One region of the Photobacterium sp. CCB-ST2H9 genome, then DNA from elsewhere that is predicted to be linked to it. Evidence: riboswitches for the same ligand, from Rfam matches in the RefSeq annotation. Region 1 holds a riboswitch; the other holds the start of a gene.
The links. Region 1 has a riboswitch for lysine ahead of lysC (lysine-sensitive aspartokinase 3). Riboswitches for the same ligand answer to the same signal wherever they lie in the genome.
Positions count from the first base shown of each region.

Region 2: another riboswitch for lysine. It lies ahead of L4174_RS11035 (Na+/H+ antiporter NhaC family protein); the one in region 1 lies ahead of lysC (lysine-sensitive aspartokinase 3).

Region 1 is NZ_CP100425.1:355,356-359,454, forward strand. It holds gene metH (methionine synthase) at 1-356, shown strand, start outside; gene lysC (lysine-sensitive aspartokinase 3) at 463-1,842, opposite strand; lysine riboswitch at 1,947-2,128, opposite strand; gene L4174_RS01645 (alanine--glyoxylate aminotransferase family protein) at 2,382-3,500, shown strand; gene L4174_RS01650 (PglL family O-oligosaccharyltransferase) at 3,550-4,099, opposite strand, start outside.
Region 2 is NZ_CP100425.1:2,374,241-2,378,339, forward strand. It holds gene L4174_RS11035 (Na+/H+ antiporter NhaC family protein) at 6-1,607, opposite strand; lysine riboswitch at 1,706-1,886, opposite strand; gene L4174_RS11040 (H-NS family nucleoid-associated regulatory protein) at 2,260-2,652, shown strand; gene L4174_RS11045 (lytic transglycosylase domain-containing protein) at 2,750-3,721, opposite strand; gene L4174_RS11050 (YcgL domain-containing protein) at 3,738-4,019, opposite strand.

The sequences.
Region 1 (4,099 bases):
AGCAGGTGCGCAAGGAAATCTGGGGTTATGCGCCGGATGAAAATCTGGAAAATGAAGATCTGATCCGTGAGAAATATCAGGGGATCCGTCCGGCACCGGGCTATCCGGCCTGTCCGGAGCACACTGAAAAAGGTGAAATCTGGAAATTGCTGGATGCGGAAGCCAACACCGGGATGCAACTGACAGAAAGCTTCGCGATGTGGCCGGGCGCGGCAGTGTCGGGCTGGTATTTCTCGCATCCGGAGTCCCGCTATTTTGCGGTTGCACAGATTCAGCGGGATCAGATGCTGAGCTATGCTGAGCGCAAAGGCTGGGATGAAGTTGAAGCCGAGAAATGGCTCGGTCCAAATCTCTGAGGCACCTCAGGTATCGGCCATCTGAATCCGGTGGCCGTATCAAAGGTTCCGAAAGATATTAACAAAGGCGCTCACAGAGCGCCTTTTTTGATCGGTCAGGTTCGGATTACTCGAAAATCTTACTGTGCAGATTCTGGGCAATCGGAAGTGCGTGTTCGGTTTTCACCAGGAAGCACAGGTTGTGCGGGCTGGCACCGTAACAAATCATCCGCAGCTTGTATTCATCCAGCGTGTTGAAGACAGTGCTGACGGAACCTGCGGTCTGGCTCATGCGGTTTCCGATCAGAGAGATCAGACACAGATCCTGTTCGATCTCAACTCGGCACAGCTCGCTGAGGGCCGCATGTGCTCCCGGAGGAAGCGTTGGCGCGCCGCCGCCAGTGTCCGTCTGATCCATGGTCAGAGAAACGCTGACTTCAGAAGTCGAAATCAGATCGACTGAAACTTTGTGTTCAGCCAGAATACGGAACACTTCCGCCAGGAAGCCGTAAGCATGAAACATGTTCAGACTGGTCAGGGTGATCAGAGTTTGATTGTTGCGCAGGGCCAGCGCACGGAACAGGGGGGCATCACTGACCGATTTACGGATCCAGGTCCCGCCTTGCTCTGGTGCTTTGGAAGAGCCCACAAACACAGGGATCTGACGGCGAACCGCCGGGATCAGTGTAGACGGGTGAAGAATTTTGGCACCAAAGTTTGCCATCTCAGAAGCTTCGCTGAAGCTGATTTCCTTGATAGGCGTCGCTTTCGGGGCAATACGCGGATCGGTGGTATACATCCCAGGGACGTCAGTCCAGATTTCCAGCGTACCGGCATCGATCGCTTCAGCCATCAGCGCGGCGCTGTAGTCGCTGCCGCCGCGGCCCAGCGTTGTGGTACGGCCCAGTTCATCACTGCCGATGAAGCCTTGAGAAACCACAATGTTATCCTGCAGCAATGGCAACAGCTTTTCTTCTGTCAGCTGACGGATCATCTCAGGTTCCGGGCTGGCTTTTCCGAAGCGGCTGTCGGTACGCATGACGTCACGGATATCATAGCGGACGGCATCGGCACCCATTTCGCACATAATTTGGGTAAACAGGTAAGTTGACAGCAGTTCGCCGTTCGCGACCAGTTGATCGGTCAGTTCAGCAGATTTCTGGACTGCGGTCTGAGTTGCAATCTCTGCAACCTGATCCAGCAGCGCCTCAATCTTTCCGGCAACGGCTTCTGGTTGCTGCAGGTCCGCCAGTACACTGTGATGGATGGCACGCAGGCGCTCCATCAGGCTGGTACGGTGCTCAGCATCAGCGACGCCGTTGGCCAGTTCGACCAGAATATTGGTCACACCGGAGCACGCACTGATTAAAACCAGCTTGGTATTCGGATTATTCATCACGATCTTGGCACTGCGGCTCATTGCTACGTAATCGGCCACACTTGTGCCGCCAAATTTTGCGACAGTAATTTCAGCGTTCTGCGCTGAAGAAAAATGTACAGGGCTCAAAATGATCTCCCACTAAACAAAGCGTAAAGTCATGGGGCAAAATTTGGGGAATCTTTCCGACTTGATGTCAGAAGAGCCGTTCGGCGAGACATGAAAAGACTGCTGCGACCAGAAGCTCTCCACCTGTGCTTGATGCTGCAGGTGACAGCCAGAAGGATTCAACCTTCAAAGCCGATACGGCAAGCCCCCTGTCTCACCGTATCTCGGCGTTGCTCCCCCTCTCTATGGTGCTTTGGGGTGGGGCCCCGCCGCATAGATACCTGGATAACGCGCCTCTTCCGTTTTCACCTGAAAAATGAGCTCTTTCAGGGTGAACAAAAATTGCCCTTATTGAATAGGAGCAGGGGGGCTTTGTCAATGCCTGAATGCATTTTTCTGTGCCGTTATTGTTACTGATCCTGCAGAAATTTGTCCCTGTCGTTTCTGCGGCGTCCGGTTCTGTTATGCTCGGTTGCGATACTGAACCGATATGACCGTTGCAAATCATATTTAAGGTGCTGATTGATAGGGATTTCAGCAACCATGCCAATGGAGGCCCCATGACAATTCAGAGTTTTTATCCGCCGCAGCGTACCCTGATGGGACCCGGCCCCTCAGATATTTATCCTCAGGTGCTGCAGGCGCTCAGTCGCCCGACTTTGGGCCATCTTGACCCATTATTCATCGGAATGATGGATGAACTGAAAGTCTTGCTTCAGTATGCATTTCAGACCACGAACCCGTTTACTATTGCCGTCTCTGCGCCGGGCAGTGCCGGGATGGAAGCGTGTTTTGTTAATCTGGTCGAGCCGGGCGATAAGGTGATTGTCTGCCGCAACGGGGTCTTTGGCGATCGGATGCGGGAAAATGTTGTTCGCTGCGGTGGTGAAGCCGTGCTGGTGGATAACGAATGGGGCGAGCCGGTTGATCCGTTGGCTGTTGAAGCGGTACTGAAAGCCCATCCGGATGCCAAGATCCTGGCCTTTGTTCATGCGGAAACCTCCACTGGAGCGCTCAGTGATGCCGAAACGTTGTCGAAACTGGCACGTGAACATGGCTGCCTGACGATTGTGGATGCGGTGACGTCACTGGGTGGTGTGCCGCTCAAAGTGGATGAATGGCAGCTCGATGCGGTGTACTCCGGCAGTCAGAAATGTCTGTCCTGTGTGCCGGGGCTGTCTCCGCTGACTTTTTCTCCCCGTGCGGTTGAGGCCATTCAGCAGCGTAAGACACCGGTACAGAGCTGGTTCCTGGACCAGAGCCTGGTTCTGGCATACTGGAGCGGCGAAGGCAAGCGGAGTTACCATCATACAGCGCCGGTGAACAGCCTGTACGCATTGCATGAAGCGCTGGTCCGTCTGCAAAATGAAGGGCTGGAAAATGCCTGGCAGCGTCACGCTGAGATGCATCAGTCGCTGCGTGAAGGCCTGGAAGCCATGGGAATTCGTTTTGTTGTTGAGGAAAAGAGCCGTTTGCCGCAACTCAACGCGGTCTACATTCCTGATGGTGTGGATGATGCTAAAGTGCGTCAGACCCTGCTGGAAAAATATAATCTGGAAATTGGCGCGGGTCTGGGGGCGCTGGCCGGAAAGGCTTGGCGTATCGGACTGATGGGGTATGCTGCCCGCAATGAAAATGTGGCGCTGTGTCTGAAAGCGTTGGAAGATGTATTGAAATAACCGGTAACGGATGGACAAACGGCTGCCGTGGCAGCCGTTTTTGTCTGGTTTAACCTTGTGTATTCCCAAGGCTGGCCTGATCGTTTTCTGTTTCCAGAGCAGGCTGAGCAAATACCGGCAATGCCTGCTCTGTGAAATCCAGCCCCGGGAACAGGTACCGGGCCTCTTCCCGTACATGTTCAGCCTGGCGGTGATTGTCCAGTGCCTGATGGGCGCGGATCAGATACTGATACAGAATCGGGCGCGGTAACTCCCGGGCCATGTGATCAGCCCAGGTGATAAATCCCTGTATCAGCTCAGGGTTGTTCTGGTGAATCCCTACTTTCAGCTGGGTCTGATAAAAATCCCATTCGAACCGGTGTCGCCAGGCCCAGGTATTGTTCACTTTCTCAAGGGCAGTCAGATCGGGCGGTGAAGTGGCTTCAAAGCGGGTCAGCATCGCCCCGGAGTAGAGTGTCGTGAGCATAAATGCGCTGATACAGGCGGGCAGCAGGATCCCCCCGACTTTGAATGGCTGGTGAAACCGCAGCGGCTGTTTGAAATACTTGGCGCTCAGCGAGTCGATCCAGTACAGCAGAAACAGAAAGACCACCCAATGA
Region 2 (4,099 bases), 1.6 Mb from region 1:
TCAGCTTACCTGGCCAGCTCCTGAGTGCCTTTTAAAGGACGCTTGGCAATCCAGCCAAGGCATACACAAACCAGCAGGAAGCTGACGGTCGCAGCCATGAAGGACACCCCCAGTGAGTCTGTCAGACCTAAGACGGTAAAGCCCACGGCTGTCACCAGAGCGACGGACAAAGCATAAGGCAATTGCGTCGACACATGATCCATGTGATTACAACGTGCACCTGTTGACGACAAAATCGTGGTGTCAGAAATTGGCGAGCAGTGGTCACCGAAAACAGAACCCGCCAGCACCGCACTCAGCATTGGCAGAATCAGACTGATTTCTGTCGCAGCGGCCAGATCACCCGCGATTGGCAGCATAATTCCGAAAGTGCCCCAAGACGTTCCGGTAGAAAACGCCATCAGACCTGACAGTAAAAACAGAATAACCGGCAACCACACCGGAGCAATATTTCCCTGAACCATCGTCGACAGGAATTTACCCGTGGCCATATCACTGATCACACTGCCAATCGTCCAGGCAAAGAACAGAATCAGAATTGCGCCGAACATTGATTTCGCGCCAATCCATAAAGCATGAACAATTTGCTTAACCGGAATTGCCTGACGCCCGACAGCAATCAAGGCAGAAAGTAATCCCAGCAAACCACCGTAACAAAGTGATGCACCAACATCTGTTGATTCAAACGCACCCAGAACAGAGAAAGGTTTTCCGTCTGCCTGTAAACTCTGGTTACCGGTAAAAATCATGAAGAATAAGGTTGCTGCAACCAGCACAAGAATAGGAACAATGAGATCACTTACTTTCCCATTTTCACTTTCTTCAATTTCTAATTCATCATTCAGATCTTTGGCTTCGGCATGAATTTCATCATGATCAAACCCAAGCGCATGACTGGCTTGCACTTCATGTTTTTTCATCAGGCCAACATCCAATTGGAACCAGGCCACAACGAATACCATTAACAGTGCAAATACTGCGTAAAAGTTCATAGGCGCCAGTTGAATAAACGCACTCAGTGCAGAATATTCTGTAACACCATGTGAAACCAAAATACCACCAACAACTGTAATGATATATGCCCCCCAACTTGAGGCTGGCATCAGTACGCACATAGGTGCGGCAGTCGAGTCCAGAATATAAGCCAGCTTAGAACGGGAAACATAAAAACGATCCGTTACCGGTCTGGAAATTGACCCGACAGCAAGACTGTTAAAATAATCATCGACAAAAATAAACACGCCAAGAAAAGCGGCTAAAAGTTTTGCACCGCGTTTACTTTTGATTTTTGTTTGAGCCCAATGTGCAAATGCACGCGTACCACCAGACAATGTCAGCAGCGCAGTGGTCATTCCTAATAAAAGCAGAAAAGCAACAATACTCATATTCCAGGTATTGATACCGCCATCTTCAATAAAGAGGCCTTTTACTTTACCGCCAACATAAGACAAGGTATTCGCGGCACTAAAGTCTGTCAGTAATAGCGCACCCATCAGGATACCAATGCCTAAAGACAACAGAACGCGCCGGGTCAGAATTGCCAGACTCAATGCCACAAGGGGCGGTAAGACTGAAATGGAAGATTGGGAAAAATCTACAAGGTTCATGATCTCTACTACAACCGATCTTGGTTGGAGATCTACTGCTGAACACGGCTTTACCGTGATGGGAAGCAAAATAGGAAGGCGGGTTTCACCTCTCCGGACCCCACAGTAGCGCTCCATAGTTAAATGTAAATTACTATGGCAGTGTTGTCCCTATTTGGCGACAACCCCAGCAAGGTGCTTTGACAGTTCAACCTTACTTCGGCACTGGCTCCTTTCACTGACGTTCTTCGGGGTCACCTCCCGCCAGTTACTAATAGACAATGCACCTCTACCCTTAGTCAAGGAACCGCGTATTCTACTTTTTGTTATCTGATTTGCAACCTATAAAGTACAAGATTAACTCATACTGATGAATAAGCGCTTACTAATTTACTGTATTTACTTACATTTACAGCGAGGATTACGATGTTGAATATGAAATTACTCACATTCAAACGCATTAAGAAAATTAGAACTATCTCAATTTATTAACAAGCAAAAATTTGATTTCTTCGCATCAGATGACGATTAATCATTATGACACGGATAAAAAACCATCGAATTAACTCAGTAAAACTGAGATTTTATTTGGCAGACAGGTTTAAAAAGTATTACTATTGCTGATATAAACTTTCTCACTAATTATTAGTATAACGACAATAGGAAATTTAAAATGTCTGATGCAATGAAAGCGCTATTAAACCTTCGTAGTCTTCGTGCACTTGCTCGTGAATATTCACTGGAGCAACTGAAAGAAGCTCTGGAGAAACTTCAGACCGTTGTCACCGAACGTGAAGAGTCTGATGCAGAAGAAATCGCGAAAGAAAAAGAGCGCGAAGACAAACTGAACCAATACCGTGAAATGCTGCTGGCTGACGGTATTGACCCAGAAGAACTGATGGCAAGCTTGGGTAAAACTAAAACCAAGCGTGCTGCTCGTCCGCCAAAATACAAATTCATCGATGAAAACGGCGAAGAGAAAACCTGGACTGGCCAAGGCCGTACTCCTTCAGCACTGAAAAAGGCGCTGGATGAAGGTAAATCTCTGGACGACTTTAAGATCTAATCTGATTCGATTTGATCAAAAAGCCCGGCAACTTTAGCCGGGCTTTTTCTTTTTCCAACATCAATTTAGAGCAATCACTTAAATAATGGCTATGCCATTAGTGAATACTGTCTGCTAGTGTACTCACAGCCAGCGCAAAGTAATGCGAGCGATTCCATTTCAGTAATGTCTGATAATTGCCATAAATCAAATAAGCACGACCATGATTATCATCCGGTTGAACTAACCAGGCATCTACATCAACTTTAGGCAATGCTGAGCCATTTAAACGACGCACACCCAATGCCTGCCATTCAGACAACGTTTTCCGCTTCTGAGGTTCCACCCCTTTCAGATCATCGCTCAGGCCATCAGGAACCTTCACCTGACGTCCCCAGGTATATTTATCATCCCAGCCAGATTTACTGAGATAATTTGCAGCCGAAGCGAAGACATCCGCTTCCGTTTTCCAGATATCTGCCTTACCGTCTCCATTTCCATCCACGGCAAAAGTCAGATAAGAAGTCGGCATAAACTGTGGTTGTCCCATCGCCCCTGCCCAGGAACCTTTCATTTCACTCACAGTAATATGTCCGTCCTGAAGAATGCTCAGTGCAGCCATAATCTGCTCACGGAAAAAAGCTTCCCGCCGGCCTTCATATGCCAGGGTAGTTAAAGCTTCAATCACGCTGTAACTTCCGGTCAGCTTGCCAAAATTACTCTCCACTCCCCACAAAGCAACAATGAACCGAGGCTGTACGCCATACTGACGCCCAACACGCTCCAGTGCCTTCCTGTGCTGGTGGTAATACTTATTTGCCTGGGCAATTTTCCATTGCGGAACCGCTTTCGGCAAATACTCATCCAGAGTGAGTTTTTTCTCCGGCTGGTTTTTATCGGCTGTAACCGCACGCTCAATAAATGTCACATTGGCAAATGCAGATTCCAGAATCGATTCATCAATTCCCTTCGCTCGCGCTTCCTGCTTTAACCCGGTTACATAATTGTCAAAACTTTCATCCGCCGCAGCCATAGGCGATGAAAGGCCAAGTCCTAAGGCCACCAGGGCCGCTAACCATTGCTTCCGCATATCCATTTTTTCACCGTCAGGTATTATTCAGTGCTTTTTTTGCTTTGTATTCTTCAAGAAGATTAGTCACTGGTGGTGGTATTTGCAGGTAATAACCCTGCGTTGACAGCGACTCCCTCACCTTCCTGATATCAGCCAGGGCCAGTTTTCTGTCTTCACTCAGTTTGAGTACCATCACGAACTGAGGCGTGCCAAAGGTGCTCAGTAACGCTTCCGGGACTTCTGAAAAATCATCTTTCTTGTTGATGTATAGATAAGTGTTGTCTTTTTTAGGACTTTTATAGATTGCACAAAACATAAGCAGACCTGCTGGTTACCCTTCACCACTATCTGACCACGACAAACGGAAATCATTCCTGAACGGAGGACATTCTGCCC